DNA from 3 places in the Janthinobacterium sp. PSRC1-1 genome. Region 1 is predicted to be linked to each of the others. Evidence: predicted binding sites of a transcription regulator. Region 1 holds the regulator's gene; each other region holds the start of a gene.
The links. The regulator FNR, encoded in region 1, switches genes on or off when oxygen is low (the NO sensors DNR and NnrR bind a similar motif). The targets are predictions, from matches to a motif close to TTGATNNNNATCAA.
Positions count from the first base shown of each region.

Region 1 (10,519 bases):
ACGGCCTGCGGTGTAAATACCTCCGGCAAGGCGGGCGCCGTCACGGGGATGCGCCAGTCGTCGGGCGGCACGGCATTGATGGGCGTCTTCAGCATCTTCATGAGGGCCGACATGGCGGAGGCCGTGCGCACGCTCGCCGCCTTGCCCGCCTCGCTGCTGCTGGCGCGCACGCCCTTGTTGGGATCGTATCTGGAGATCGGCGAATGCGGATGCCAGAAATCGGCGCTGCCCCGCGCGGGCTGGCGATAGTGATTGCTCCAATAATCATAATCGCCGTGCTGGCCAACGGGAAAGCCCTGCGCGAAGACGCGCTGAGTAAACACGCCGTCGCCGCGCGTAGCCTTGATCTGTTCGGCGCTGAGACCCAACCAGCCGATGCCCTGGATGGGCGTGGCGGAAATCACCTGGTCGTGCGGATTGCAATACAGGGTGACGCGGCCGCGCGTCGTCGGCTGCGGGCCGCAGGCATAGGCGGCCCGGTCCTTGTCCAGCGTGAAATCATGGCGCACGTTGGCGGCCATGCACGCCAAGGCGGCAGACAGGGGCGGCTCCTTGGCCTGGCCGCGCACGATGTCGAAAAATGCCGCCAGGGTCTGGCGGCGCGCCTCGCCACTTTGCCGGCCCACATTGCCATCGACATCCCTGACTTGCCCCTGCAGCCAGCCTTCGGTGTCGTTTCTGCGCAACAGGCTGTACGGAGGATTGCATAAAACATAAGTATCGGCCACGCAGCGCCCGCTTTTGCCTGCCGCATCTTTCACGTCAGCCATCTTGTTGCCCAGAAACGCGGCCGCCATGCCCACCATATTGCCCTGGCTGTGGCAGACGAGGGTAATCGGCACGTCGGCCTGCTGCCGGCGGATGGCCGCCACCAGGTGCGCCAGGCGTAGCGCGGCCAGCACGAAGTAGGGGCGCGGCGGGCAGGCATACACGATGCGGTCGTTGACGGGATTGAGATGCTCGATATGGATGAACAGGAAGAGGGCGTCCGACAAGCCCTCGCCCCACAGGTCCGGCAGCGAGGAGCAGCCATTGGCGAACGGGCCGCCGCCCCAGTAAGCGTGTTCGTTCAGGTAGACCGAATCGCCATACGCCTGCAACTCCTTGTCGCTGGCCTTGTAGCCCCAGCGGAACTGGATCACGGGCGAGAAATGCGCTTGCGGCACGATGAAGGTGCTGGCCGTATAGTCGGGATCGACATAGCCGTCATCGCTCAGTTCGCTTCGATAACCCACCGGCGTCAGTTGCCCGCCCTGCGCCGTGGCATGCGCCATGTGCTCGTCGCAGCGCTTCATGCGCGTGTTCAGGCCGGCGCACAGGCCGGCTTCGGCGGCGCGGTACCACTCGCCCTCGGAATTGACGCCATGCACGAAGATGACGATGCCCGGCGACGGCGCCTGCACCAGGCAAGCGAGCTTGCCGTGATCGAACAGGGTCGTGCCCTCGGCCTTGCCGACGACCAGGTCCACCTGGGTATCGAACGGATCGCGGCTTTCGGGGTCTTCCATGGCGGGCCTTGGACGTGTCTGGACTAGCCACTCTAAGTCATTGCCTCCACGCACGTTTTACGCCATGTCAAGCCAGCTGTTGCAGGGATCTTGCATGGCTTTTTTTACCCAAATCACAATTTATTTCGATGTCAGTTAGCTACGCATATTTCATCCGGGGAATTTTGATCCACATCAAAGTTTTTTCGCAGTCAAACACTTACTCTCTGGCCACCATCATAAATAGTAATTCCAGGGAGAGTCTTTGTGGATCAATCGCTGAACTATAACTACAAGATCGTGAAGCAATTCGCGATCGCTACTGTGGTATGGGGCATCATCGGCATGCTGGTTGGCGTTATCATCGCCGCTCAGCTGGCCTGGCCTGCCCTGAACCTCGACATACCATGGCTGACATACGGACGCTTGCGTCCGCTGCACACGAATGCGGTAATTTTCGCCTTCGGCATCTGCGGCCTGTTCGCCACCTCGTACTACGTTGTCCAACGCACCTGCCAGGTGCGCCTGTTTTCCGACAAACTGGCCGCCTTCACCTTCTGGGGCTGGCAAGCGGTGATCCTGTGCGCCGTCGTCACCCTGCCCATGGGCCTGACCCGCGGCAAGGAATACGCCGAACTGGAATGGCCTATCGCCATCCTCATCGCCGTCGTCTGGATCGCCTACGCCATCGTGTTCTTCGGCACACTGATCAAGCGCAAGGTCAAGCACATCTACGTGGCCAACTGGTTCTTCGGCGCCTACATCCTGGCCGTGACGATTTTGCACGTGGTCAATGGCGCCGTCATGCCAGCCTCGTTCACCAAGTCGTATTCCGCCTATGCGGGCGTGCAGGACGCCATGATCCAGTGGTGGTACGGCCATAACGCGGTGGGTTTCATCCTGACCGCCGGCTACCTGGGCATGGTCTACTACTTCATCCCGAAACAGGCCGAGCGCCCCGTGTACTCGTACCGCCTGTCCATCGTCCACTTCTGGGCGCTGATCTTCACCTACATGTGGGCGGGTCCGCATCACCTGCACTACACGGCATTGCCTGACTGGACGCAATCGATCGGCATGGTCTTCTCGCTGGTCCTCTTGGCACCAAGCTGGGGCGGCATGATCAACGGCATCATGACCCTGTCGGGCGCCTGGCACAAGCTGCGCACCGATCCGATCCTGAAATTCATGATCGTCTCGCTGTCGTTCTACGGTATCGCCACCTTCGAAGGTCCGATGATGTCGATCAAGACCATCAACTCGCTGTCGCACTACACCGACTGGACCGTTGCCCACGTGCATGCGGGCGCTCTGGGCTGGGTGGGCTTCATCACCATGGGTTCGATCTACTATCTGCTGCCACGCCTGGCGGGCCGCACGCAGATGCACAGCACGCGCCTGGTCGACGTGCACTTCTGGGTGGCCACCATCGGCATCGTGCTGTACATCGCCGCAATGTGGATCGCCGGCGTGATGCAGGGCCTGATGTGGCGTGCGGTCAATCCGGACGGCACCCTGACCTACACCTTTGTCGAGAGCGTGAAAGCAACGTATCCGTACTACGTGGTGCGCGTGGCCGGTGGCCTGCTGTACCTGTCGGGTATGTGCATCATGGGCTACAACACCTGGATGACCTTGCGCGGCAGCAAACTCCCCGTCGCCCGCATTCCGGAACTGAACGCGGCGCACGCCTGATAGGAGCAAAAGCAAATGAAATTTTCACATGCATGGATTGAGAGAAACCCCTGGCTGCTGATCGCCCTGGTCACGGTAGTGATCAGCATCGGCGGCGCCGTCGAGATCATCCCCCTGTTCTTCCAGAAGAGCACGACGGAACCGGTCGCCGGCCTGAAGCCGTATTCGCCGCTGCGCCTGGCGGGCCGCGATATTTACGTGCGCGAAGGCTGCTACAACTGCCACTCGCAGATGGTGCGTCCGCTGCGCGCGGAAACGGAACGCTATGGCCACTATTCGGTCGCTGGCGAGTTCGTCTACGACCGTCCGTTCCAGTGGGGTTCCAAGCGCACGGGGCCGGATCTGGCCCGCGTGGGCGCCCGCTACAGCGATGAATGGCACCGCACGCACTTGAACAACCCGCGCGACGTGGTGCCCGAGTCGAACATGCCGGCCTACCCATGGCTGGCGAAGACCAAGCTGGTGCCTGACGACATCATGCCGAAGATGCGCGCCCTGCAACGCCTGGGCCAGCCGTACAGCGATGCGGAAATCACCGCCGGCCCGGCGCAGCTGCAGGACAAGACGGAAGAAGACGCCCTGGTCGCCTATCTGCAAGGCCTCGGTACATTAATCAAAACAAGGAATTAGCATGGCAATCGAGAACCTGTTTGACAGCGCCAGCAGCGTCATGACGGTGGTTTCCTTTACGACGTTCGTAGGCATCCTGTGGTGGACGTTCAGCCGCAGCAATAGCGACTTCGACGCGGCGGCGCGCCTGCCGTTCGACGACGAAGCGCTCGACTACGCGGCCGATGCCGCACCGGCACAAGGGGAGCGCAACCATGGCTGACTTTACCAATGGCTTCTGGAATATCTACATCGTCGTGCTGTCCCTGCTGGGCATCATCGGCTGCGGCGTGCTGCTGTACTCGCAGTCGAAAATCAAAGTGGTCGAAGGCGCCCCTGCCGACGGCACCACGGGCCACGTCTGGGACGAGGACTTGAAGGAACTCAATACGCCGATGCCGCGCTGGTGGATGTGGTTGTTCTACATCACCATCGTCTTCGCCCTGGCGTATCTGTTCCTGTACCCGGGCCTGGGCAACTATGCCGGCAGTCTGGGCTGGAAATCGACGGACCAGTACGAGGAAGAGCTGAAGAAGGCGGAAGCCGACTACGGTCCCCTGTTCAACAAGTACCTGAGCCAGGACTTGAAGACGGTGGCCGCCGATCCGCAAGCGCATGCCATCGGCCAGCGTTTGTTCCTGACCTACTGCGCGCAATGCCACGGTTCGGATGCACGCGGCAACAAGGGCTTCCCCAACCTGACCGACAAGGACTGGCTGTATGGCGGTGAACCCGACATCATCAAGACCACCATCATGCATGGCCGCAATGGGCAGATGCCACCGATGGGCGCCGCCCTGGGCTCCGAAAAGGATGTCGAGAACGTGGCCCATTATGTGCTGAGCCTGTCCGGTTCCACCTCGGACCCCGTCAAATCCGTGCTGGGCAAAGCCAAGTTCGGCGCCTGCATGGCCTGTCACGGTGCCGATGCGAAAGGCAATCAGATGCTCGGTTCACCTAACCTGACGGACAAGATCTGGCTGTACGGCGGCAGTGCTGATACCATCATGGAAACCGTACGCAAGGGACGCAGCAACACCATGCCGGCCTTCAGCGATTTCCTCGGCGAGTCCAAGGTCCACGTGCTGTCGGCGTATGTCTGGAGCCTGTCGAATCCCCAGACGCCCGTGAAATGATGTAATGGAACCTCAAGTCATCAAGATGTATGCGGCCCGCGAGCAGATCTACCCTCGCGAGGCCAAAGGACGCTACGCTACCTGGCGATGGGTATGCGTATGGCTTACCCAGCTGGCGTTCTACGGCTTGCCGTGGTTGACCTGGAATGGCAGGCAAGCCCTGCTGTTCGATTTGACCACGCGCAAGTTCTACATTTTCGGCGTCGTGCTGTGGCCCCAGGATTTCATCTATCTGGCGGCCCTGCTGATCATCTGTGCGTATTTGTTGTTTCTCGTCACGGCCATCGCCGGGCGGGTGTGGTGCGGGTTCTCTTGCCCGCAAACGGTATACACGGAAATCTTCCTGTGGGTCGAACGCCGCATCGAGGGCACGCGCAGCGCGCGCATGGCCCTCGACAAGCAGGGACCGTCCGTGCGCAAGGCCGTCAAGAAAACGGCCAAGCACCTGGCATGGGGCGCCATCGCCCTGTGGACGGGCTTTACCTTTGTCGGCTACTTCACGCCGATCAAGGAACTGGCGCAGTCGGTGACCACCCTGAACTTCGGTCCCTGGGAATGGTTCTGGGTCTTGTTCTACAGCCTGGCAACCTACGGCAACGCGGGCTGGCTGCGCGAACAGGTGTGCAAATACATGTGCCCCTACGCGCGCTTCCAGAGCGCCATGTTCGACCAGGACACCCTGATCATCACCTACGATGCCAAGCGCGGCGAACCGCGTGGCGCCATCAGCAAGAAGGCCGGCAACAACGACAAGCTGGGCGACTGCATCGACTGCACTCTGTGCGTGCAGGTGTGTCCGACCGGCATCGATATCCGCAACGGCCTGCAGTATGAATGCATCGGCTGCGCCGCCTGCGTCGATGCCTGCAATACCGTGATGGACAAGGTCGACCGGCCGCGGGGACTGGTACGCTACAGTACCGACCATGCGATGGAAAACAACTTCAATTCGAAGCAGATCCGCCAGCGCGCCATGCGCCCGCGCGTGCTGATCTACACTTCCATCCTGGCCCTGATCATCATCGCCGTGTGTACGTCGCTGGCGCTGCGCACGCCCCTGAAAATGGACGTGATCCGCGACCGCGGTTCGATGGGACGCGAAGTGGAAGACGGCATGATCGAAAACGTGTACCGCTTGCAGATCATGAACACCTCGGAGCAAACCCAGCATTTTAAAATCAGCGCTTCCGGCTTGCCGGGCCTGACCTTGCTGACACGCGAAGAGGTGACCTTGCAGCCGACGGAAACGCTGGGCTGGCCGATCCGCCTGCGCGTACCGCACGGCGTGGGAGAAAAGGGGTCGAACAAGATTGCGATCGAATTGCACTCGCTGGACGACCCGTCGCTGCATGTGCGTGAAAGCGCGGTCTTCATCGTGCCACGTTAACAAGGAAAGGCGGACGGGGACCGGGTGCCCTCGCCGCCGCCACGAAGTTGCAGGAAGGCCGGTCCCCATGCGGGGACTGGCTGATTAAACAGGAGAAATATCATGTCCGACAGTCTCAAGCTGCAAGCCCCCGTTGCACCGTGGTACAAGCATCGCTGGCCTTGGCTGCTGATGATCGGTCCCGGCCTGTCGGTTGTCGTCGGCAGCTTCATGGGCTATATCGCGTTTACGCAGCCCGATGCGCTGGTGGTGGGCGACTATTACAAGCAGGGCAAGGCGATCAACCAGGATTTGAAGCGCGACACGATCGCCAGCGACCTGGCGATGGATACCAGCCTGTCCTATGATGTGGCGTCAGCGCGCCTGAGTGGCTCCGTGCACAGCTTCGGCAAGGCCTACCAGGGTCCGTTGCAGCTGCATCTGGCGCATGCGACCCTGCCGGAAAAGGATATCAAGCTGCTGGTGCAGCCCGATGCGGCCGGCAATTTTTCCGTCGCGCTGCCGATGCTCGAGCGCAGCCGCTGGCAAGTACTGGTGGAAAACGACAAACGCGAGTGGCGCCTGTCCGGCATCTGGACTTGGCCGCTGCAGCGCAGTATCGCGCTGCACGCCGATGAGGAACTGTAAGACTTACTTGCAGACGTCCGTGCCGGCCGTGATGGCTTTCAACTTGGCGGGCTGCAAGATCTCGATCTCGCGGTTGGACACGCGCAGCCAGCCTTCCTTCTTGAATTTCGACAATAAACGGCTGACGCTCTCGATGGTCAGTCCCAGGTAATTGCCGATTTCCTCGCGCGACATGCGCAGCTGAAATTTGCTGGCCGAATAGCCACGCGCTTCATAGCGCGAGGCCAGGTTGACGATAAAGGCGGCAAAACGCTGGGTCGCCTGCATATTGCCCAGCAACAGCATGACGCTTTGCTCGCGCGTGATTTCCTGGCTCATCATGCGGTGGAAATGGCGCAGCAGGGTCGGCATATTGCCCAGCAATTGTTCCAGGCTGGAAAAAGGAATTTCACACACTTCGCTGTCTTCCAGCGCCACCGCATTACAGTGGTGGCGATCGGCGCTGATGGCGTCCATGCCCAGCAGTTCGCCAGCCATCTGGAAACCCGTCACCTGCTCTTCACCGCCCGGATTGATCTGGTACGTCTTGAAGTGCCCCAGGCGGATCGCGTACAGGTTCTGGAACGAGTCGCCGATACGGAACAGCGAGGCGCCGCGCACGATCTTGCGACGGCGGCCGATGATCTGGTCCAGCCTGTCCATGTCGCCCACATCGAGGCCCATCGGCAGGCACAATTGATGCATGCTGCAGGTCGAGCATCGCGCACGCAACGCTTCCACGGTCACTGTGGGCATGGTGGGAGTGAGTAGCGCTTCAGTCATGTCGGTACCTTTTAGAAAATGCAATAACAAGTTTACTGCATACAGGGTTGCCGTGTGCCAATTTCACCGCATTTCGGCCGAATAAACGACGTTCTGACTTTGATTATATGGCAACATCGTCAAAAGCCCATGCGGGGCGGGCCATTTGCGCGGCACCGCTTGCAAAGTTAATGTATTGATAGGAAAATTCCTGACAGCATTATCTGCCGCCTGTGCCGCACGGTACTGAAAAGGAAATCATGAAGCCTCTCGGCATCAAAGCAAAAGTCGCGCTGGTCACCAGCCTGACCTCGATCGCCATGATCGCGCTGGTCACCATGATACAGGTGCAGCACATGCGCGCCGACTTCACCCGAGTACTGCTGAGCCAGCAGTCTGCCCTGATCACCCGCACCGCTGCCGAACTCGACGACAAGCTGGGCATGCTGCTGCAGATCGTCACCCTGACGGCCAGGCAGCAGCCGCCGGAATTGATCGCCCGGCCCGCCCAGCTGCGCGAATACTATGCGCGCCGCTCGATGCTGGTACTGTTCGACGACGTGCTGGTGCTCGACGCGCAGGGCGTCATCGTGGCCGACATGCCGGAAGTGGCGGGGCGCGCCGGCATCAACGTCGCCGAGCGCGAGTATTTCCAGACCGTGCTGCGCACGCGCCAGCCCATGATCACCGAACCGATGCTGGGCAAGTCGAGCGGCATGCCCATCGTGCAGATGGCCGCGCCCGTGCTCACCGCCGATGGCCAGGTGGCCGGCGTCGTGATCGGGGTGCTGCGCCTGTACAAGGACAACCTGCTGGGGCGCCTGCGCTCGGAAAAGATCGGCAAGAGCGGCTATTACTTCATCCTCACGCGCGGCGCCGTGCCGCGCTACGTGCTGCACCCCGATACCGACCGGCTGCTGCAGCCGCGCCTGCCGAACGCCAACCTGACCACCACCGAGTTGCTGAAGCAAGATGGCGAAGGCAGCATGGTCAGCACCAACAGCCGCGGCATCACGGCCGTCAACAGCTTCAAACGCCTGAAATCGGTAAACTGGCTGCTGGCCGCCTCGCTGCCCCTCGACGATGCCTTCGAACCGTTCGATGGCGTGCTGTACCGGCTGGTGCTATGGAGCATCCTCGCTTCGCTGCTGGCCGCGTTTATTCTGGGCTGGGTCACCGTGCGCCTGCTGTCGCCGCTGGTGCGCCTGCGCGACACGCTGCAAGCCATGCGCACCAGCGGCAGCCGTTTCACGCCCGTGCCGGTGCGGCAGCGCGACGAGATCGGCGAACTGACGGAAACGTTCAACGGCCTGATGAGCGAACGCGACCGCCTGCAGCAGGAACTCGAAGCGCGCGCGGCGGAGCTGGAACAGGAGCGCGACCGGGCCGAGGCGGCCAACCGCGCGAAGAGCGATTTCGTGGCCAACATGAGCCATGAAATCCGCACGCCCCTCAATGCCGTGCTGGGCATGGTGTACTTATTGGGCAATACCAGGCTCGATACGGAACAGCGCAAGTATCTGACCATGGTGCGCGTGGCGGGCCAGTCGCTGCTGGGCATCCTCAACGACGTGCTCGACTATTCGAAGATCGAAGCGCGCCGCATGGAATTGTCGCCCGTCGAATTCGACCTCGACGAGGTCATGAACACGCTGGCCACGACGATGACCATGAATGCGGGTGAAAAGGAGCTGGAACTGGCCATCGCCGTCGAGCCCGACGTGCCGCGGCGCCTGGTGGGCGACGCGCAGCGCCTGCAGCAAATCCTCGTCAACCTGGCCGGCAACGCCATCAAATTTACCGAGAGCGGCGAAGTGGTGGTGGCCGTCAGCCTGGCCGAAAGCCAACAAGACCGCGCCTGGCTACGCTTCGAAGTGCGCGACACGGGCATCGGCATGACGGAACTGCAGCAACAGCAGCTGTTCGCCGCCTTTTCCCAGGGCGACCAGAGCATTACACGGCGCTTCGGCGGCACGGGCCTGGGCCTGGCCATCAGCAAGCAGCTGATCCACATGATGGGCGGCGATATCGCCGTGGCCAGCAGCGAAGGCAAGGGCAGCCGCTTCTGGTTCAGCGTGCCGTTCGAGATGCTGGCGCAACCGCCCGAAACACGGCGCACGCCGGCCCTGGGGCAGCTGCGCCTGCTGGTGGCCGACGACAACCGCACCACGCGCGAACTGATCGTCAAGCTGATCGAGGCCTGGGGCTGGCTGGCCGACGAAGTGGACTCCGGCTTTGCCGCCATCGAACTGTACCGCGAACGCCTGGCGCAGCAGCAACCGTACGACGTGGTGCTGGCCGACTGGCACATGCCCGTCATGGACGGCCTGGCCACGGCCAAGGCCATCCGCCAGGCAGCTGCCGGCCAGCGCCAGCCCATCGTCGTGATGGTCAACGCCTTCGCGCGCAACCACCTGGAGGAAATTTCCAGCGCGGCCGAGGCCGATGTCGTGCTGATGAAGCCGATCACAGGTTCGAGCCTGTTCGATGCCCTGCACCAGGCGCTGATCGCCAAGAACGACGGCGGCGAGCAGCGCATGCTGCACCAGCCGCTGGGCACGGAACTGGCCGGCGTGCATTTCCTGCTGGTGGAAGACAATCATTTGAACCAGGCCGTGGCGCGCGGTATCCTCGAACACATGGGCGCCACCCTGGACGTGGTGGGCGACGGTTTGCAAGCGGTGGAGCGGCTGCGCACGGAAGCGCTGCGCTACGACATCGTGCTGATGGACATGCAAATGCCCGTCATGGACGGCTTCAGCGCCACCCATGTCATCCGCACGGAACTGCGCTTGAACTTGCCCGTGATCGCCATGACGGCCGGGGTGCTGGCGTCC
Region 1 covers NZ_JAFCWK010000019.1:23,062-33,580, forward strand. The annotation lists gene ACP7DW_RS26935 (T6SS effector phospholipase Tle3 domain-containing protein) at 1-1,508, opposite strand, end outside; gene ccoN (cytochrome-c oxidase, cbb3-type subunit I) at 1,755-3,182, shown strand; gene ccoO (cytochrome-c oxidase, cbb3-type subunit II) at 3,198-3,812, shown strand; gene ACP7DW_RS26950 (cbb3-type cytochrome oxidase subunit 3) at 3,814-4,014, shown strand; gene ccoP (cytochrome-c oxidase, cbb3-type subunit III) at 4,007-4,927, shown strand; gene ccoG (cytochrome c oxidase accessory protein CcoG) at 4,932-6,314, shown strand; gene ACP7DW_RS26965 (FixH family protein) at 6,417-6,941, shown strand; gene fnr (fumarate/nitrate reduction transcriptional regulator Fnr) at 6,945-7,703, opposite strand; gene ACP7DW_RS26975 (response regulator) at 7,943-10,519, shown strand, end outside.

Region 2 (10,519 bases), on a different contig from region 1:
TCGTGCCGCAACGACTCGAGCGTATCGGCAACCTGGCCGAACGCTTGCAGCAGGGCTTGCCGGTAGGCGCCCAGCTGCGCCGCATAGGCATCGGTGGCGGCGGCGCGCTGGGCCGCCCGGGTGCCCGCATCGAAGACGGGCGCGACGAGATTGGCGGCAAGGTTCCACAGGCTGGCGCCGCCAAACAGGCCGCCCACGCTCGCCCCCGTCGCCGTCCACTGCGCGCTCAAGGTGATGTCGGGATAAAGTTGCGCACTGACAATGCCGATCGCCGCGCTGGCCGCGTGCAGCTGCGCCTGCGCCGCGAGGATGTCGGGCCGGCGCCGCACCAGCAGCGACGGCAGCACCAGCGGCAACTCTGCCGGCAAGCTGAAGTCCTGCAGAGTGAAGGGAGGCGGTTCCCACGGCGCCGTCTTGCCGGCCAGCACGGCCAGCGCATGCGCGGCCACGCTGGCTTGCTGCTGCAGCGGCGGCAACAGCGCACGGTCGCTGTCGAGCTGGCTTTCCGCCGTCAGCACGTCGAGCCGCGCCGATTTGCCGGCCTCGCTTGCCAGGCGCACCAGTTCCAGGTTGCGCCGGTCGACGGCGATGATGTCGCCCACGGCGGCGATCTGCTCGCGCGCGGCCGCCAGGGCGATCGCCTGCAGCACGGTATTGCCGCTCAGGCTCAGCTGTGCCGCCTGCCATTGCGCCAATTGATAGTCCGCCAATGCCTGCGCCTGTTCGACGCGCCGCCGGTTTGCGCCGAACGCGTCGGTGTTGGCGTTCACTGCCGGCCCGAAGGACAGGACATTCGCGGCGCCGCCCTGTCCACCGTCGCGCGCGCCATGCGTGCGGGCGGCCGAGGCCGTCAAGTCGATGCGCGGATAGCGCGCGCCGCGCGCCGCATCAAGCACATGCCGCGCTTGCGCCACGGTGGCGCGCGCGCTTTCCAGGGTCGCGCTGCCGTCCACGGCTGTCGCGACCAGCTCGTCCAGCGCAGGCGAGCCATATGCCTGCCACCAGCGCACGGGCACCGCCTGCTCCCTGCGCAGCGCTTGCGTGACGCCGCCCTCCCCATCCGTCAGGGCGGCAGGATCTTGTCGCGTGTAATGTTCGAAGGATGGCGCTGCCGGACGCACGAAATCGGGGCCGACGGTGCAGCCGGGCAAGGCGGATGCCAGCAGCAAGGCCGCCGCCACGCCACCAGGCCGGCGCATGGGCGGCGTCAGCGGAGGGGAAACGTACTCATTCATAACGCAGGGCCTCGATCGGATTGAGCCGCGCCGCCTTGCGGGCCGGGTAGTAGCCGAAAAAGATGCCGACGGCGGCCGAGAACAGGAAACCGCCCGCCACGGCCGCCGGCGAGATGACGGTCGGCCATTTGGCGAGCGCCGAGATGATCGCGGTGGCGATGGTTCCCGCCGCGATACCGGCCATGCCGCCGATAACGCTCAGGAATACCGCCTCGGCCAGGAATTGCAGCAGCACATGGCTGCGGTGGGCGCCGACTGCCATGCGCAAGCCCACTTCGCGCGTGCGCTCCGTCACCGAGACGAGCAGGATATTCATGATGCCGATGCCGCCCACCAGCAGCGAGATCGAGGCGATGACGGCCAGCAGCGCGGCCATGACCCGGCTGCTGCCTTCGGCCGCATCGGCGATCTGGCTCAGGTTGCGCACATTGAAATCCGGCGTATCGCCGGGCCGGATGCGGTGCCGGCGCAGCAGGATGGCGTGCACCTCGTCGATCGCCGCAGGCACTTGCGCCGCGCTGGCGGCCTGCACATAAATCTGGTTCACATAGCCGGTCAGCCTGGCTTGCAGGCCGAAGGGATTGGGCGGCGGCGGATACGGCGACGCGGCGTTCGCCTGCTGGCTGGGCGCCGCCACGCCGAGTATCTTGCGCTCGGCCGTGCCGAACGGGATCATCACCAGGTCATCCTGATCCTGGCCGTACGCCGTCTGGCCTTTCGGCGCATACAGCCCGACCACACGCAACGGGACGCCGCGCACGAGGATGGTCGCGCCCACCGGGCTGTCATCGGCGCCGAACAGCTGGCGATGCACGGTCGCGCCGATGACGGCGACGAGGGCGGCGCCGTGGTCATCGTCGGCGCTCAGCCCCCGCCCTTGCGCCAGATGCCAGTTGGTGACCGCCGGATAGCTGGCCGTCACGCCCTGGATGGCGGTAGTCCAGTTCTGGTCGCCATACTGCACCTGGCCGCCCTGCCGGATCAGGTAGCTGACGGCGCCGACCAGCGTGCTGTCGCGGCCGATGGCGTCGGCGTCGGCCACCGTCAGCGTCGACGCGCTGCCGAAACCGGCCCGCACCCCGCCGCTGGTGGTCGCGCCGGGCACGACGACGAACAGGTTGGTGCCCAGGCTCTCGATCTGCCGGCGCACGGCGTCATTCGCGCCCTGACCCACGGCGATCATCGCGATCAAGGCGGCCACGCCGATGAAGACGCCGAGCATGGTGAGCGCCGAGCGCGTCTTGTTGCGCAGCAGCGCCTGGGCCGCCGCCGTCAGCAGCATCCACAGGAATGACCAGGACACGGCAATGTGCGCCCCGCTGGGCGGCGCCGGTGGCGTCGCGGCCGGGGTGGCTAGGGCCAGGGGCGCTGGCGCGGCGCTGCCCGCAGTGCGTACGTCGGACAGCACCGCGCCGTCGCGCATCGTCACGACGCGCTGCGCGTAGGCGGCGATGTCGGTTTCGTGGGTGACGAGCACGACGGTAACGCCCTGCTCGCGGTTCAGCGCCACCAGCGTCTGCATGATCTCGTGCGAGGTGCGCGTATCGAGATTGCCGGTCGGCTCATCGGCCAGCAACACGCGCGGCGTATTGATCAGGGCGCGCGCGATGGCCACGCGCTGTTGTTGCCCACCGGACAATTGCGCCGGCGTATTCCGCTCGCGCTCGCCCAGCCCCAGCAACGCCAGTGCGGCGCGGGCCCGCTCCACGCGCCGGCTGCCTTGCGCGGCCAGCGGCCCGGCATAAAACAGGGGCAAGGCGACATTCTCCAGCGCGCTCGTGCGCGGCAGCAGGTTGAAACTCTGAAACACGAAGCCCAGGCTGGTGCTGCGAATGTGCGCCAGTTCCGGTTCGCTCAGTTGCGCGATGTTCCTGCCTTCAAAGAAATACTCACCGCCGCTGGGCGGGTCCAGGCAACCGAGGAGCGCCATCAAGGTCGACTTGCCCGAGCCGGAGGAACCCATGATGGCGACAAACTCACCGTGCCCGATAGTCAGGTTGACGCTGCGCAAGGCGTGCACATCGACTTCGCCGACGCGATACGTGCGCGTGACGTTGCGCAGTTCGATGCAGATGTCGCCCATGCTAAGAGCCTATCCCATTAGATGAATACATCCCCTGCTGGCGCCCCTCAGAAGCGGGGACGGCGTTGATCGTCGTCGCGTGGCTCGCCACGCGTCCTCCTCACGCCTTGTCCGCGCTCCTGATGCGCTGCCAGCAGAAGACGCTCCCTACTGGGATAGGCTCTAAGTAACCCCCAATAAATTATTGTGATTTCTGACTGCCATAACCGGCGCTCTGCGGCGTTGCCCTCTGCTAGCAGTGCCCGCACTGCGTCGCAGCGGGCGCCTTGCATAGCATCCGGTTCTGTTCGTCATAAATTCACACTAATTTCCCGAGGATTACTTAGCGTCCTGGCACCGGCAGGCCGAAGGGCGCGACCGGAGCGCGGCTGGCGGCCGCGCTGCGTTCCGAGACGATCACCGCGTCGCCTTCGCGCAAGGGGCCACCGATGATTTGCGCATACGCGTCATCCTCCAGGCCGGTGGCGACGGGCAGCCGATGCGGCTTTCCACCGGCCAATATCCAGACCTGTCCCGCGCGGGCGCCAGGACCGCCGGCCTGTTGCGCCGTGGCCGCGCCATCCGGCTGCACGGCTTGCGTCGTCGGACGATAGCGCAGCGCCTGGCCAGGCACGCGCAGCACATGGTCGGCGCGGCTGGTGACGATGCGTATCGCCGCCGTCATGCCCGGCTTGAGCGCCAGGTCGGCATTCGCCACGTCGACGACCACGTCGTAGGTCACGACGTTCTGCACCGTTTGCGGCGCCTGGCGCACCTGCCGCACCTGCCCGGAAAACTGCCGCTCAGGGTACGCGGCGACGTTGAAGGTAACGGCATTGCCCTCGGCGATGCGGCCGATATCGGATTCGCTGACATTCGTGTCGACCTGCATCTGCGTCAGGTCGGTGGCGATCAGGAACAGGGTCGGCGTCTGGAAGCTGGCCGCCACGGTCTGCCCCTGCGTGACATTGCGCGACACGACCGTGCCGTCGACGGGCGAGACGATGTCGGTATAGCCGAGATTGATGCGCGCCGCTTTCAGCTGGGCTTCATGCTGTGCCACTGCCGCCGCGTCGAGGGCCACCTGCGCCCTGGCCTGCAGCCAGGCGCTGTGCGAGGTGTCGGCCGTTTCCTGCGAGACAATACCGCGCTGTAGCAGATCCGCATTGCGCGCATCGATGCGCTGCGCATAGTCGAGACTGGCACGGTCCTTGGCCCACTGTGCGCGCGCCATGCCGAGCGACGCCGATTCCTGCTCCGCGATGGTCTGGTAAGGGCGCGGATCGATCCGGGCGCACAGCTGACCGGCCCTCACCCGGGTATTGAAATCGCACAGGACGGATTGGATGACGCCCGACACATAGGTGCCGACCTGTATCGTGGTGACGGGATTGACGGCGCCGCTGGACACGACCGCCGGCGCGACGCTGCCGCGCCCGGCCACGACGGTCGCATAGTGCGGCAGCGGTCCTGTGGCATGGCGCCAGGCATAGCCTCCGGCGACCAGCAGCAACGCCAGCACGCAGGTGGTGGCCAGCAGCCATGCCCGCTGCCGCCTGCCATGGATAGCACTGCCCGGCCCCGCTTCAGACGGGTTGCCGATCGTGCCTGTCGGGATGGCATGCATAAGCCGGAAGGCCTCCAACGGATGAATGAAGCAGCGCCCTGTCATCCTATATCGCGGCATCGCCCTGCCGCATGACGCAGATCAAGCCGCGCCCATACGACATCTGATCCAGATCATCCCCCATATCGGGAAGCCGGCCATAATAAAAATTTCCCTGGGCGTACAGGATTAGCCTGCCATCCATGAAACGGCGAATCGGCCTCAAATCCCCTTGCCTGCCACTACGGAGCGGAGCATGTACAAGACCATTCTCATATATGCGGACCAGTTTTCCGGTTTCGAACGGCGCCTGGAAGTGGCGGCGGCGCTGGCGCGCGACCACGACGCCCACCTGATCGGCACAACGGCCAGCGGGGGCGCCCAACTCGACTACCTCGTATTTGGCGCGGCAACCTTGGCGCCGCCACCACCGCTCGACTATGAACCGCTGCGCGAGGCGGCCAGGGAGCAGCTGCTCCGCTTCGACAGCAGCTGCAAGCGCCTTGGCGTGCTCTCCTATGAAACCCGTTTCCAGGACAGCAGCGCCGCCGACGCATTGATACTGCAGTCGCTATATTGCGACCTGCTCATCGCCGGCCAGAGCGATATGAGCGATCCAGGCCTCATCTGGTCGACACGCCTGCCCGGCTACCTGGCCCTGCACTGCCCGCGCCCCCTGCTGGTCATTCCCGACGCCGGTGACGCCGCGACGGTACCCGGCCGCTCCATCGTCATCGGCTGGAACGCGAGCGCCGCTGCCAGCCGCGCCGTGGCGGGCGCCATGCCCCTCTTGCAGCGCGCGCAGCGCGTGCAGATCGCCGTGTTCAATCCACGCCAGCGATTCGGGCAGCACGGCGACGAGCCGGGCGCCGACCTGGCCACCTACCTGGCGCGCCACGGCGTGCGGGTGGAAGTGCACAGCAGCGTCACCGCCGAGCAATACGGTATGGCCCTGTGCCGGCACGCCCTGGACAGCGGCGCCGACCTGATCGTCGCGGGGGCATACGGGCACAGCCGCTTCCAGGAATGGATACTGGGCGGCACGACGCGCCATTTGCTCAGTCAAGCGAAACTCCCCGTGCTGCTGTCACACTGAGGAGGTGGCAAAGCGAGACGATGCATGCATCCCCCTGTTTAAAAATCGTTTTCATGCAGGCCATTTACTCGCTCGGCGGCTGGTAGCGTACGCCGCCCATCAGGATGTGCTGGTGCTGGCGTTGCCGCGTGGCGGCGTCCCGCTCGGCTATATGGTGGCGCGGGCGCTGGCCGTTCCCCTCGATATCTTGATGGTACGCAAACTCGGCCTGCCAAGCCAGCCCGAATATGCCTTGGGGGCCGTTTCGGGCGAAGAGATGTGCCTGCTGCACCGGGACAAGATTCAATCATCCGGAACGGACATGGCAACGGTGCACGCCCTGATCGACCGGGAAAAAGCGGAGCTGTCAAGGCGCGAGATCCTGTATCGCGCCGGCAAGCCCGCCCTGCCGCTGCACAACAAAATTGTCATTCTGGTCGATGACGGCATTGCGACCGGCTCAAGCATGTCCGTGGCGATTCGGGTTGCCCGCCGCATGAAACCGGCGAAAATCATCGTCGCCGTCCCCGTCGCTCCCCGCGCAAGCCGCAAAGCGCTGGCCAGCATTGCCGACGAGGTGATATGCCTGCACTCGCCGTTCCCGTTCACTTCGGTAGGCGAGTGGTACAAGGACTTTCGGCAAGTCAGTGACGCCGTAGTCATGCATTTGCTTGAGAAGCACTGGACGCAAGTAACTCGCGCAAAAACAGGTATCCCCCGACATTCAGACCCATGCTACCCTGCAGAACGAGGAGTTGCCCTATCATCCACAAACATTCCTGGCCCCTGAATCCTGCCCTGCAGCACCCAACAATACCGCATCAAGCAGGAGTGCACGCTCTCAAGAGTACGTGCTTTTCCCATGTCGGCTGTAATGCACGGACGTGCCTCGCTGTCCCGGCATACGCTCGAACAAATCCGCAACCAGGTCCATTGGGCATCTGTCAGGTTCGTGCTGTATGGCGAGATGGCCTCGCGCCTGTGGGCTGCCGTGTAGCCATACCGCTTGGCTCCCTCGGCTCGCACTGCGCACGCCCGGCGTGCCGGCTTGAGCCGTAAGATGCCTAGCGCGCGTAGCGCACGACGAATCGTTGCTGTGCACACGCACAGACCACAGCGGTGATGCAGTTCATCGGCGATTTCCTGCACGCTGGACTGGGCGCGTTCCATGACGATATTGTGCAAAATTGCGATATGCTCAGGCTTTAACGCTGGCGGTCTGCCGCCGGCGCTGCTTGACGGTTCAGTGCCGTCGAGTGGATGTGTCGTTGCCACGGCATGCTCCTCCCACATCGAGATAGCATGCCACAACTTCGTTGTTGATTTTGTCTCCCCCTCTCTCTTCAAGTCAATCGCAGAGGATGTTGAAACTGAAGCGATGTTGGCATTCGCCAAGGCTGTGGATGTCGATTTAGTTCAGGGATGGTTTGTCGACAGCCTCGTTGAGAGGCCATATATTCGGCCGTAACCAGGCCGCGCGCATGCTTATGGAGATGGCTTGCTTGTGCGAAGAACGTTATTCTTGCTTTCTTCACTTTTTGTGGGGAGTGTCAATCTTGCCTCCAGTCCGCCCCCTGGTCGCTGACTCAGTTCTATTGCCCCGCCAAAGCGCTCAGCAATTGCTGCGACAATCGACAGGCCCAAGCCGCTTCCCTGACCGGAACCGCGCCGCCAGAAGCGCTCCTTGACCATAGCCAATTCTTCCACGCTGAGGCCGCTTCCTTGATCGAGCACGCGGAACACACAAGTATTCTCAGTCAACTGCATCTCCAGAATAATGTCTTGCACTGCCGGCGTATGGCGTAGCGCGTTGTCGAGCAGATTACGCAGTGCGGTAATGGCCAGGGCTTGCGGCAGCGCCAATTGTGCTGACACGCCAGCGCCATGGAGAACGATACGTTCTGCCGCATTGCTACCCGTGCTGGCGTCACGCATCGCCAGCCTTGCCACGTCGTCAGCAGCAGACAGTTTGCCATCTTCCCAAGAGAAAGGGCCCTCAATTTGCGACAGCGTCAGCAATTGGCCGAGTGTGCGCTGCAGCCGGGCGACGCCTTCCTCCGCGTAGTCCATTGCCAGTGCGGCGTCCTTGCCCTGCGTGATACGCGTCACCTGCAAATGCGTCTTGATGGCGGTGAGCGGTGTCCGTAGCTCATGCGCGGCATCACTCGTGAAGCGGCGCTCACGAGCGATGGTGACGTTCACCCGTTGCAGCAATGCGTTCAGGGTGGTGACCAAAGGCATGAGATCGGTCGACATGGCTCTCTCGGGGATCGGCGTCATGGTATCTGGCGTGCGCCTGGCGAGTGCCTGCCGCAGCCGCTCCAGCGGCAACAGGCCACTTTTCACACCAAACCACAGAACGATCAAGCTGCCAATCATGGCGACGACAAATGGCACGACTGCCGCCATCGCCACATTCTGCAGCAGCGAGTTGCGCTCGGCCAGACGGTCGGCGGTGGTCACGCGCAGCCTGTCGGTTTCAAACGTATAACTGCGCCAGCGTTCACCCTTGATGACACGTTCGGAATAGCCGGGTTTCCCCATGGCGACAGCGTCCACGGTGACACCTGGGGTGCGCGCTATCACATCGCCGCGTAAAGAGGTGATTTGGCAGTCGAAACCCTTGGCCATGGGGGGCATTGTCAAGGCGGATTTCTCCTGCGTGCGGTTGGCTCCGTCCCAGGCCGCGGGATTCTGCGACATCAGCCCGGCGACCATTTGCGCCGACATCGCCAGCCGCTGGTCCAGCGTGTGGTGGACTTCGTCGTCCAGACTGCGCAACATCCATATCGCCACGGCTCCCCATAACAGGCTCAGCGAAATACCGATCAGTAACAGCAGTCGCAGTCGCAAGCTCATTGGCTCACCACGGCAATCCTGTAACCAAGGCCGCGCACGGTTTCGATCAGGTCTGTGCCGAGCTTGCGCCGCAGATGATGGACGTGCACGCTGAGTGCGTTGCTTTCAATTTCTTCATTGAAATGATAGAGACTGTCCTTCAACTGTTCGGCGCTCAGAATGCGTCCGCTGGCGTGCAGCAGCGCCGCCAGCAGTGCCAGCTCGCGTCGCGACAAATCGACCAGTTGGCCGTTGAGATGGACTTCGCCACTGCCTGGATCCATGCGCAGGGGGCCGTGTTCGATCATGTCGACGCTGCGTCCGGCAGCACGCCGCAGCAAGGCGTGCAGACGCGCCACCAGTTCGTCCAGGTCGAAAGGCTTGAGCAGGTAATCGTCAGCACCGGCGCGCAGGCCCGCCACCCGATCCTCGACGGCATCCCGGGCGCTCAGCACCAATACAGGCAGCGTCATGCCCGCGGCACGCAAGCGCGGCAGCAGGCGCATGCCATCTTCATCTGGCAAGCCAAGGTCCAGGATGATGACGTCGCAATGCACCGTGGCCAGCGCGGCATCCGCCTGCGCCGCGCTGGTCACGCCATCGGCAGTCAAGCCATGCGCACGCAATCCGGCCAGGATGCCATGGGCGATCAATTCATCATCTTCTACCAGTAGTACACGCATCCGTATTCCTCCATGCCATTCATTCTGTCAGCCCTGGATTATCGCATTGTTAACGTAGCCTTAACCTGCATCAGACAGGATGGAAACCTATCTTTTTCGGAGCTGCCTATGTCACGTATTCTGCGCTACCTATGGGTGTTTTTCTTGCCCCTGCTGCTGGCGATGCCCGCCCATGCCGAGAACAATTTCCTACCGCCGGAACAGGCGTTCAAGTTCAGCGCCACCCAGGAAGATCAGGGACGCGTTCGCTTGACCTGGCATATCAGCGAGGGTTATTACCTGTATCGCAAACAATTGAAGGTTGCAGCGGAGCCAGCCAATGGCGCCCTGCCCATTGATTTTCCCGCTGGGACGATGAAGACCGATGAATTTTTCGGCGAAAGCGAGGTCTACCACAATAGCGTCGAGCTGATCGTCAACGCCGCTGGCGCGCGTGCCTTGACAGTGGGCTGGCAAGGCTGCGCCGACGCCGGCCTGTGCTACCCGCCACAAAGCCAGACCATCGAATTGCGTACGGCATCTTCATCGCCTGCGGCCGACAACAATGCCGCCGCTGCGTCAGGCGAGGCGCGCGGCGAGGACCAGAACATGGCCGATCGCTTGTCACAGGCTAACCTGGCCTGGATGCTGCTGGTGTTCTTCGGCCTGGGCTTGCTGATGACGTTTACCCCTTGCGTGCTGCCGATGATACCCATCCTGTCCAGCCTGATCGCCGGCAGCGGCGCCGGTCCGAAGCGCGGCTTTATCCTGTCGCTGGCCTTTGTGTTGCCGATGGCGTTGACCTATGCGGTGTTTGGCGCGGCCGCAGCGCTGGCTGGCGCCAACTTGCAGGCGATGCTGCAAAACCCATGGGTACTCGGCGTGTTTGGCGCGATCTTTGTCGCGCTGGCAATGGCCATGTTTGGCTTCTACGAGCTACAACTGCCGTCCTTCCTGCGCAATCGGCTGGACCAAGCCAGCCAGGGTCAGCGCGGCGGCACCGTGCTTGGTGCTGGCGCGATGGGTGTGCTGTCGGCACTG
Region 2 covers NZ_JAFCWK010000011.1:184,612-195,130, reverse strand. The annotation lists gene ACP7DW_RS22145 (efflux transporter outer membrane subunit) at 1-1,235, opposite strand, end outside; gene ACP7DW_RS22140 (ABC transporter permease) at 1,228-3,318, opposite strand; gene ACP7DW_RS22135 (efflux RND transporter periplasmic adaptor subunit) at 3,641-4,924, opposite strand; gene ACP7DW_RS22130 (universal stress protein) at 5,160-5,999, shown strand; gene ACP7DW_RS22125 (phosphoribosyltransferase) at 6,004-6,768, shown strand; gene ACP7DW_RS22120 (ATP-binding protein) at 7,464-8,837, opposite strand; gene ACP7DW_RS22115 (response regulator) at 8,834-9,499, opposite strand; gene dsbD (protein-disulfide reductase DsbD) at 9,512-10,519, shown strand, end outside.
Region 2: ACP7DW_RS22130 (universal stress protein) is a predicted target of FNR. The motif match lies at 4,996-5,009, and genes of this name have one in related genera.

Region 3 (10,519 bases), on a different contig from region 1:
TCAAAACTTTCGCCCGTGTCCGGATCGCGGTATTCCTGGTCCTGTATCCAGAAATCGGCAAACGTCACGTAGCGGTCGAAAATGTTCTGGCCGTATTCCGAATAGCTTTCCAGGTACGCCGTCTGGATCTCCTTGCCGATGAATTCCACGTAGCGCTGCGCCAGGTGCTCTTTAATATAGGAGAAGTAGCGCTGTTCGAGTTCCGGCGCGAACTGCTCGCGCTCGACCTGCTGTTCCAGTACATATAATAGGTGCACGGGATTGGCGGCCACTTCGGAATTGTCAAAGTTGAACACTTTCGACAGGATCTTGAAGGCAAAGCGCGTCGACAGGCCGTTCATGCCCTCGTCCACGCCCGCGTAATCGACGTATTCGTGCATGGATTTGGCTTTCGGGTCCGTATCCTTGAGGTTTTCGCCATCGTAGACGAGCATCTTCGAGAAAATGCTGGAGTTTTCCGGGTCTTTCAGGCGTGACAGGATGGCGAACTGCGCCATCATGCGCAGGGTGCCGGGCGCGCACGGGGCCTTGACGAGCGAGGAATTGGCCACCAGCTTGTCGTAGATCTTGATTTCATCGGTCACGCGCAGGCAGTACGGCACCTTGACGATATAGATACGGTCAAGGAAGGCCTCGTTGTTGCGGTTGTTTTTAAACGTCTTCCATTCCGACTCGTTCGAGTGGGCCAGGATGATGCCGTCGAACGGAATCGCGCCAAAACCTTCCGTGCCCTTGTAATTGCCTTCCTGCGTGGCCGTCAGCAGCGGATGCAGCACCTTGATCGGCGCCTTGAACATTTCCACGAATTCCATCAAGCCCTGGTTGGCCAGGCACAGGCCGCCCGAATAGCTGTAGGCATCCGGGTCGTCCTGCGCATAGTCTTCCAGCTTGCGGATGTCGACCTTGCCCACCAGCGAGGAAATATCCTGGTTGTTCTCGTCGCCCGGCTCCGTTTTCGAGATGGCGATCTGTTTCAGCACGGATGGATAGCGCTTGACGACGCGGAACTGGTTGATGTCGCCATTGTATTCATGCAGGCGTTTCACGGCCCACGGGCTGGGGATGTTGCGCAGGTAGCGGCGCGGGATGCCGTAATCCTCTTCCAGGATGGTGCCGTCTTCTTGCTCGTTGAACAGGCCCAGCGGCGATTCGTTGACGGGCGAGCCTTTCAGGCAATAGAAGGGCACGTGTTCCATCAGCGACTTGAGTTTTTCCGCAATCGACGACTTGCCGCCACCGACAGGCCCCAGCAGATACAGGATCTGCTTGCGTTCTTCCAGGCCTTGCGCGGCGTGGCGGAAATACGAGACGACTTGCTCGATGACTTCCTCGGTGCCGTAGAACTCGCGGAAGGCGGGATAGATCTTGATGACCTTGTTGGCGAAGATGCGCGACAGGCGCGTGTCGTTGCGCGTGTCGACCAGCTGCGGCTCGCCGATGGCGGCCAGCATGCGTTCGGGCGCGCTGGCATACGTCAGCTTGTCCTTCTTGCACAGGGCCAGGTATTCGGTGAGCGACATTTCCTCTTCGCGGGTGCGCTCGTAGCGTGCTGCATAGTTATCAAAAATGGTCATGTCAATGTCCTTTAATGTAAACCTGAACTGCCAGTCACCATGGCCGCCCGCCTGGCACTCGCCTGGGCTTGCCGTCTGAACTTTTCCTGTACCCCGTACCGATTTTTATTGTTGTTTCAAGCCCGGCTGTCTTTGCGAGTCCGGATTGCCCGGACCAAAAAACTGGCGCTTGATGCCGTACGCTGACGTGGCCAGCCGGCTTTTTTTCACTGTTGATAGCGCTTGTTGCACCTACCATTACCCCATGAAATTTATTATTGCTCTAAAGGATCAGGAAGTCAAAAGATATGTCAGCATATCCTTAATACTTGTTTGTAAATTGTTGATTTAATTGGATAAATCATCAAATTTTCCATCGATTTCAATGAACCTTTTTGTACCTTTTAAACCATCATACGACAATTCGCCAGCGCGTGCCGGTGCCGGCCATGGCGCTGCCGTCGCCGGCGCCCCGGCGGCCGCTCGCCGGTGCGGCCGGCCATCTTGCGCTAAGATGCCTGCATGTCTGATGGCCCTGCGCGCCGCGCGTGCGCGTGCGCGAGCCAGCATTGTTATTGTCACCCTATGAGGAACCCCCATGATGAACCCCCAATTGCGCGCGATCGTCCGCGGCATGCCGAAGGCCGAACTGCATATCCATATCGAAGGCTCGCTGGAGCCAGAACTGATTTTCGCACTGGCCGCGCGCAATGGCGTGCCGCTGGGCTATGAATCGGTAGAACACTTGCGCAGCGCCTATGCTTTTACGGATTTACAGTCTTTTCTCGACATTTATTACGCTGGCGCAAGCGTGCTCTTGAAAGAGCAGGATTTCTATGACATGACGCAAGCCTACCTGCGCCGCGCCGAAGCCGATAACGTGCTGCACACGGAAATCTTCTTCGACCCGCAAACGCACACGGCGCGCGGCGTGGCCATCGCCGATGTGATCAACGGCATCCATCGCGCCTGCCAGGACAGCCCCGTCAGCGCGGCCCTGATCCTGTGTTTCCTGCGTCACCTGAGCGAGGAAGAAGCATTCGAGACCCTGGAAGACGCGCTGCCGCACCGCGACAAATTCATCGGCATCGGCCTCGATTCCTCGGAAGTGGGCAACCCGCCCGAGAAATTTTCGCGCGTGTTTGCCCGTTGCCGCGAGCTGGGTCTGCACCTGGTGGCCCACGCGGGCGAGGAAGGTCCGCCAGCCTACATCCGCACGGCGCTCGACGACTTGCGAGTCGAACGCATCGACCATGGCGTGCGCTGCCTCGAAGACGCGGACCTGACGGCCCGCCTGGCGCGCGAACAGATCGCGCTGACCGTCTGCCCCTTGTCGAACACCAAGCTGCGCGTGTTCGACCAGATGCATGACCATAATCTGGTGCAATTGCTCGACGCCGGCCTGCTCGTGACGGTCAATTCCGACGACCCCGCATATTTCGGTGGCTACATGAACGACAATTTCGACGCCATCTTCGACGCGCTGCCACTGGGCCTGTCCCACGCGCAGCGCCTGGCGCGCAACGGTTTTATTGCCGCCTTCCTGCCGCAGGCGCAAAAAGACGCCTTCCTCGCCACCGTCGATGCGTATTTCGCCCAGCACGCCGCCGCCCACGGCAGCGCGCAGTAACTCTATAAAGACCCGCCGCCCATGTTCCGCCTCTCCCTGAAAATGACCGGCCGCGACTGGCGCGCCGGGCAACTGCGTTTCCTGCTCGTCGCGCTGATCGTGGCCGTGGCGGCCCTGTCGGCCGTGGGCTTCTTCGTCGACCGTTTGCGCGCGGGCCTGAACCGCGACGCGCACCAGCTGCTGGGGGCCGACCTGGTCATCAGCGCCGACCAGCCCGTCAATGCGGCATGGCGCGCCGAAGCGCAGAAGCGCGGCTTTATCCTGGCCGACACGGTGACGTTTCCCAGCATGGCGCAGGCGGGCGAGGGCGAGCAGTCGAGCTCGCAGCTGGCGTCGATCAAGGCCGTCTCGCCCGGCTACCCGCAGCGGGGCAAGCTGAAAATCACCACCAACCCCACCGAAGCGCAGGATGCCGTGGGACGGCCAACGGACCAGGTGCCGGCACCGGGCACCGTGTGGGTCGATGCGGCGATTTTGTCCAGCCTGAACGCGAAACTGGGCGACACATTGAAACTGGGCGACAAGGCATTTACCGTCACGCAACTGATCGCCTCCGAACCGGACCGGGGCGTATCCTTTTTGAACTTCGCCCCGCGCGTGATGCTGCCCTTGAGCGACCTGGCCGCCACGGCGCTGGTGCAGAACGGCTCGCGTGTGTCGTACCGCTTGCTGCTGTCGGCACCGCCCGCCAAGGCGGCCGAGCTTGCGCAATATCAAGCCCGGCTGGAAAGCCAGATCAAGACGCAGGCCATCAAAGGTGTGCGCATCGAATCGCTCGAATCGGGCAGTCCGCAGATGCAATCGACGCTGGACCGCGCCGACCGTTTTCTCTCGCTGGTCGGCCTGTTGTCGGCCATGCTGGCGGCCGTCGCCGTGGCCATGGCGGCGCGCCGCTTCATGCTGCGCCACCTCGATGCCTGCGCCATGCTGCGCTGCCTGGGACTGACGCAAAACCAGGTCACGGCCATGTACGTGATCGAATTTTTACTGGTGGGCCTGGTGGGCAGCCTGATCGGCGTGATGGTGGGTTTCGGCGGCCACCTGGTGCTGCTGGAGCTGTTGGGCAAACTGGTGCAGAGCGACTTGCCGCCCGTCTCCCTGCTGCCCGCGCTGCAGGGCGTGGCCACCGGCATGCTGCTGTTGCTGGGCTTTGCCTTGCCGCCGATTTTGCAGTTGCGCAACGTTCCCCATAACCGCGTGATCCGCCGCGAGCAGGAGCCGCCGCAGGCGCTGGCCCTGGCTACCTATGGCCTGGGCATCGCCGCCTTCGTCGTGTTGCTGCTGTGGCAGGCGGGCGACGTGAAACTGGCCTTGCTGACGGCGGCCGGTTTTCTCGGCGGCTTCGCCCTGTTCGGCCTGGCCGGCTGGCTCGGCATCAAATCGCTGAAAACCCTGCGCGGCGCCTTCAATCACCAGGGCTGGCGCTTCGCCGTCACGTCCTTGCAGCGCCGTCCGGGCGCCACCGTGATCCAGGTGGTGTCGCTGGCGCTGGGCCTGATGGCCTTGCTGTTGCTGACGGTGGTGCGCGGCGACTTGATGGTGGCCTGGCGCAACGCCACGCCGCCGGACGCGCCGAATCGCTTCATGATCAATATCCTGCCGGAACAAAAAGAGCCGATCGCCGCGCGCCTGGCGCAGGCCGGCGTGGCCAATGCGCCTTTGTATCCGATGATACGCGGGCGCCTGGTGGCCGTGAATGGCAACGCCATCACGGAAAGCACCTACGAGGATGACCGCGCCAAGGGCCTGGCCGACCGCGAATTCAACCTGTCGACGATGGCAACGATGCAGGAAGAAAACAAGCTGGTCGCCGGCAAGTGGTTCGCCAATGCGCCCGGTGCGCCGGCTGAGGCGTCGGTGGAAGAGGGCATCGCCAAGACATTGAAACTGAAGCTGGGCGACAAGCTGCGCTTCGACATCGCCGGCCAGAGCGTGGAGGCGGCGATCACGAGTTTGCGCAAGCTGGAATGGGGCTCGATGCGCGTCAATTTCTTTGTCATCATCAACCCGGCCGCCATGGCGGACACGCCGCAGACGTGGATCACGGCGTTTCACCTGCCGCCCGCGCAGGCGGACCTGGGCAATGCCTTGCTGCGCGACTATCCGAATCTGACGGTGGTCGACGTGGGCGGCGTGCTGAAACAGATCCAGGGCGTGCTGGACCAGGTGGTCACGGCCGTCGAATTCCTGTTCGCGTTTACGCTGGCCTCGGGCTTGCTGGTGCTGTATGCGGCCCTGATGGGTTCGCAGGACGAGCGCACGCGCGAAGCGGGCCTGCTGCGCGCGCTGGGCGCCACGCGGCGCCAGCTGGCGCAGGCGCAGCTGATCGAGTTTTCCCTCGTCGGCGCGTTGGCCGGTTTGCTGGCGGCATCGGGCGCGGCGGCCATGGGCTGGGCCCTGGCCACGTACCAGTTCAAGTTCGCGTGGAGCTTCGCACCGGGCGTGTGGGCCTTTGGCTTGCTGGCAGGCGCCCTGTGCGCGATCGCCGGCGGCTGGCTGGGCTTGCGCAATGTATTGAAACATCCGCCGCTGCAAACCTTGCGGGAAAGCTAGACACCCACGCTGTCGTCCGCCTGCGCGCGTAAAAATTGCGCATAGGACACGACCGGCTGGTCCAGCTGGTGCGGCGGCACGTCAAACAGGGCCCAGAAGTAGGTTTCTCGCCCGTGGCAGATGGTCGGCGCGGCGCAGTAGCGGAACCAGTTTTCGCCGATGTGCGCCGCATACATGCCATCGCTGCCGGCATCGGAAAAATACGGGATGACGCGCATTTCCAGCAGGGCCAGCAGCAGGGATTCCGGTGCGTCGCTGTCGCGCGCCATTTCGTACTGCGTGTGCAGGCTGCGTTCCGTCTCGATGATCATCAGGCGGGCCTGGCCGTCGCGCGTGAAGAACAGGATGCCGCAGGGATTCGGGAAGATATAGAACTCGACAAAACCATGGCGCCGGCACAGCTCGTGCACGACGGCGGCCATGGCTTCGTCTTGCAGGAAACGATAGTCGTGCAGCAACAGCAAGTCGCGCACCGTGTCCGACTGCTGCAGGAAAAATTCGCGTTGCAGGGCGTGGACTTCCTGTTCCAGGATATCGAGCGCATCGTCGTCGCTCTTCTTGATGTAGCGGTCGATCAAGCCCCGGTTGAAGGCCGTCACGGCCACTTTTTCATCGGCCGCGCCCGTAAATAAAATCTTCTTGCACGGCAAGTCGCGCACGGCCTGGCAGAATTCCAGGCCATTCATCTGCGGCATCGAATAATCGATCACCAGCACGGACGGCACGGCAAAGCGCTGCGCCTGGCCGCTGATGCGCCAGATGCGTTCGAGGTCGAGCGCCACGTTGCACTGGTCGGGCGGCAGGTTTTGCGTGTCGAAATTGACGTGCAGCGGTGTCTCGCCCAGTTGCGTGCTGTGGCGCAGCCAGTGCAGCGCGCTGCTCGTGTCGTGGAAGGTCTGGCGCGCCAGTGCGGGATCGAGCTGGAACGCCAGGCTTTTCAGGAAGGAGTCGCTGTCGTCGATCAATACGGTCAGCGTCGGATGGGTATAGACGGGCAGTTGCATGCGTCACCTTGCGGGGGAAGAGGGTTGGAAGCGGGCAGGCAGGGGCTGCGGAAACTCCAGGATGAAAATCGCATACGCATGTTCGCGCGACACGCAGCGTATGCGCGCCTGCCAGGCGGTGACGATCTGCCGGCACAGGGCCAGGCCGATGCCGCTGCCGTTGTGCACGGGATAGGAATAAAAACGCTCGAAGATCAGCGGCAGGCGGTTTTTCGCGATGCCGCAGCCCGTGTCGATGAACAGCAGCCTGGGCACGGGGCGGGCGCCGTCGATGATGATGCGCACGCGGCCCTTGCCGGCCCGCTGGATGGCTTTCAGCGCGTTTCTCAGCAGGTTCAGCAGGATCACCACGCACAGCTCGTCCTGGCCGGCGAACTGGAAGTCGGCGCGCACGTCCACCTTGACGCTGTTGCGCTGGCTGTTGCCGGTAAATGGATAGCGCTTGAGCACGGAGGTCACCATCGCCAGCATCGACAGCATCTGGCTGGGCTCGAGGTTGCGGTTGACGGCACTGGCGCTCATCAGGAACAGATCGATTATGTGCTGCATGTGGCGCACTTCGAACTGGATGCGCGACAGGGCATCCTGCAGCGGCGGCAGGTCGTCCGCCTGGCCGGACAGCTGCGGCAGCAGCCGGCGCATGCCCCGCACATTCGCTTCCACGCTGGTCAGCGGCGTGCGCAGCTCGTGCGCCACGGAACCGAGTCCTGCCGCCAAGCCTGCCAGCCGTTCCCGTTCCAGCACCTTGCTGCCCACTTTCACCACGGACAGCGCGGCAATCGTGAACCAGTGCACGGGCAGTTGCTGCAGCACTTCACGTTGCAGCAGGAAGCCGCCTTCTCCCTGCAGGATGACGGCCAGGCAGGCGGCGCTGGTGCCGATCAGGTAGGCGCGGCAAGCCAGCTTCGTTTCGAAGTGAAACAGCACGACCAGGCCGATCAGCAGCGATTCGCTCCAGATGGACGACGCGTGGTTCATCAGGAACATGAAGGTAAAGAAGAAGGGCAGGATGTAGCTGAGCGCGAACAGCAGGTAGCGCGACAGCCAGCGGGCCGAGAGGCGGCGCGCGAACAGGCCCGCCACGCAGATGCCCACGCCCGTCAGGCGCAGGGTCAGGTTTTCATAGGCTTGCGGAAAAAAGTTATGCCACAGCAGGTAGTACAGCGGCATCGCCACCGTGCCCACGGCGGCCAGCATGGCGACCCTGCCGGCCAGGTTTTCATGGGGCATGCGCTCATGCAGCAGCGAATGGAGCAGGCGCCTGCGCCAGTGTGTCCATCGTCCTTGCCATTGCTGCGTCATGACTCTGCCTTGATCCTCTTCAGAACATTATCATCGCGTAAATTTTCCTGGTTGAACGGTTATCTCGCCGGACATTGATATACGTCAATGGATGGGTTGGCGACACGGTCAAGGTTTTAATTTGCAACAAACCTTTCCCCAGGAGAAAAATCATGACCATCGCCAACAGCTTGCACACTCCATCGTTTACCCGTGCCGAACACTGCCTGCCCGACTATATCGTGCGGCGCATGGATGCGCATCACATCACGCGCATTGAAAAATTGCTGGGCGGCCAGCATCCCCATGCCTGGCAACCGACCCCCGCCCATGCCATTTTCTTGGCGGGCAATGATTACCTGTCCATCGCCGCCGAGCCGGCGCTGGTGGCGGCCCAGGTGGCGTCCCTGCAGGCGAACGCGGGCGGCATGCTGATGTCGGCTGTGTACTTGCAGGAAGGCAGCGAACAGCATCGGCTGGAAAGCCGGCTGGCCCGCTTCATGGGCTGCGAGGACGGCATCCTTGCGCAGTCCGGCATGGCGGCCAATGTCGGCTTGCTGCAGTGTATCGCCGGCCCCGGCATCCCCGTCTACCTGGACATGCAGGCCCACGCCTCGCTGTGGGAAGGCGTGCTGTCGGCGCAGGCCCAGGCCGTCGCCTTCCTGCACAACGACATGTCGCATTTGCGGCGGCAGGTGGAAAAGCATGGCCGCGGCGTGATCGTCGTCGACGCCCTGTACAGCACCAACGGCAGCCTGGCGCCGCTGCTGGAATTGCTGGACATCGCCGAGCGCAGCGATTGCGTGGTGGTGGTCGACGAGTCGCACTCGCTGGGCACGCATGGCCCCCGGGGCGCGGGCCTGGTGGAAGCGTTGGGACTGGGACACCGCGTGCATTTCCGTACGGCGTCGCTGGCCAAGGCGTTTGCCGGGCGTGCCGGCTTCATCAGCTGTTCCAGCCGCTTCAAGGGATATTTTTTGTCCGAATCGCGTCCCGCCATCTTTAGCTCCTGCCTGCTGGCCCACGAGCTGGCATGGCTGGACGCGGCGCTCGATTTCATCATGACCGCCGACGCGCGGCGCGCCACCCTGCAACGCCACACGCTGCAGGTGCGCGAGGGATTGAGCGCGCTCGGCTACAACGTCAGCGACGGCACGGAGCAGATCGTGGCGCTGGAGGCGGGCGGCGAACCGGCCACCCTGGCCCTGCGCCAGGCGCTGGAGCGGCATGGCATTTACGGCGCCATGTTCTGTGCCCCGGCCACGGCGAAAAACCGCGCCCTCGTGCGACTGACCCTCAACGCGGGACTCGACGAGACGGGCATCGCCAGGCTGCTGGCCGCCTGCGCGGCGGTGCGCGCCGAAGCGGGCGTGGAACACTGGCCGTCGACGCGGCGCTTGCGCAAGCTGGCGCTGGTGTAGGGACGGTACGCGGGACAGCCGTCAGCCGGCCAGTCTGCCCAGGACGGCGGACAGCGCCCCCAGCTGCTCTGCCGGTGCGTCCTGCAGCAATTCCTGGCCCAGCGCCTGCGCCGTCGCATCGGCGTGGATCAGCAGGGCTTGCCCCGCCTCGGTGATGACGGCATAGCCGACGCGGGCATCACGCGCATCGGCCTGGCGCGCCACCAGGCCGATTTTTTCCAGCGGCATCAGCGAGCGCGTGATGCCGGACGCCGTCAGCGCCAGGCGCTCGGCCAGGTCGATGCGGCGCAGGCGGCCACCGGGCGCGCGCTGCAAGTGGTACAGCAATTGATAATCGCCAAAGCTCAGGCCGTGCAGATTGCCCAGGATGCTGTCGAAGCGGCGCACGATGAGCGCCTGGGCACGCGCCAGGCGCAGGCAGAAGTCCAGCGCGCTGGCGCCGTCTGGCGGCGGGGAAGTGTGATCGGTCATGGTTTCCTTTGTGTTGGCTGCGCAGTGCTTGAGTACGCAAGTGTAAAGCAAGACTGCTCAATACAGTGGCTGCCCCTGTTCCAGCCACTGTGCGCGGTGCAGGGCCAGCAGGGCATCGAGTTCGGCCTGCGCATCGAAGGCGGGGTCGCCCGATGCCTTGACGCTGTCGATGATGTCGAAGCGGAAGGCTGCCGCGCCATCGCGCCGCCAATCCGCCTGCAAGCGGGCGTTGCGGTGCGTGCCCAGCGCGAGTTCGAAGCGGTGGCGGTTCAGCGCGCCAGGGGCGTTGCCGCTGCGTTCGAGCAGGGTGTATCCGCTGGGCAGGTGGCGCAGGGCGATGATGCCCAATGCTGGCGCTTGTTGCCGGTAGGCCGCTTTCAGGGCCGTTTGTCGTGTTTTATCCATGCTGGAACTCTCTCAAGGTGATGAAACGGAAGGGCTGCCCGCGATGCGCGCGATGTCGGTGAGCAGGGCGGCGGCGATGGCGGCCGCCAGTAGCAGGGCGCCGCCGCAGCAGAACAGCTCGCCCACACTCAGGTGGCGCAGCAGCGCGCCCGTGGCCGCCGCCGACAGGGGCGCCAGGCCCAGGAAGATGCCCATGAATAC
Region 3 covers NZ_JAFCWK010000005.1:106,610-117,128, forward strand. The annotation lists gene ACP7DW_RS12295 (PrkA family serine protein kinase) at 1-1,574, opposite strand, end outside; gene ACP7DW_RS12300 (adenosine deaminase) at 2,152-3,183, shown strand; gene ACP7DW_RS12305 (ABC transporter permease) at 3,205-5,736, shown strand; gene ACP7DW_RS12310 (response regulator) at 5,733-6,740, opposite strand; gene ACP7DW_RS12315 (sensor histidine kinase) at 6,744-7,970, opposite strand; gene cqsA (alpha-hydroxyketone-type quorum-sensing autoinducer synthase) at 8,195-9,442, shown strand; gene ACP7DW_RS12325 (MarR family winged helix-turn-helix transcriptional regulator) at 9,464-9,913, opposite strand; gene ACP7DW_RS12330 (GIY-YIG nuclease family protein) at 9,971-10,318, opposite strand; gene ACP7DW_RS12335 (MFS transporter) at 10,331-10,519, opposite strand, start outside.
Region 3: cqsA (alpha-hydroxyketone-type quorum-sensing autoinducer synthase) is a predicted target of FNR. The motif match lies at 8,117-8,130, and genes of this name have one in related genera.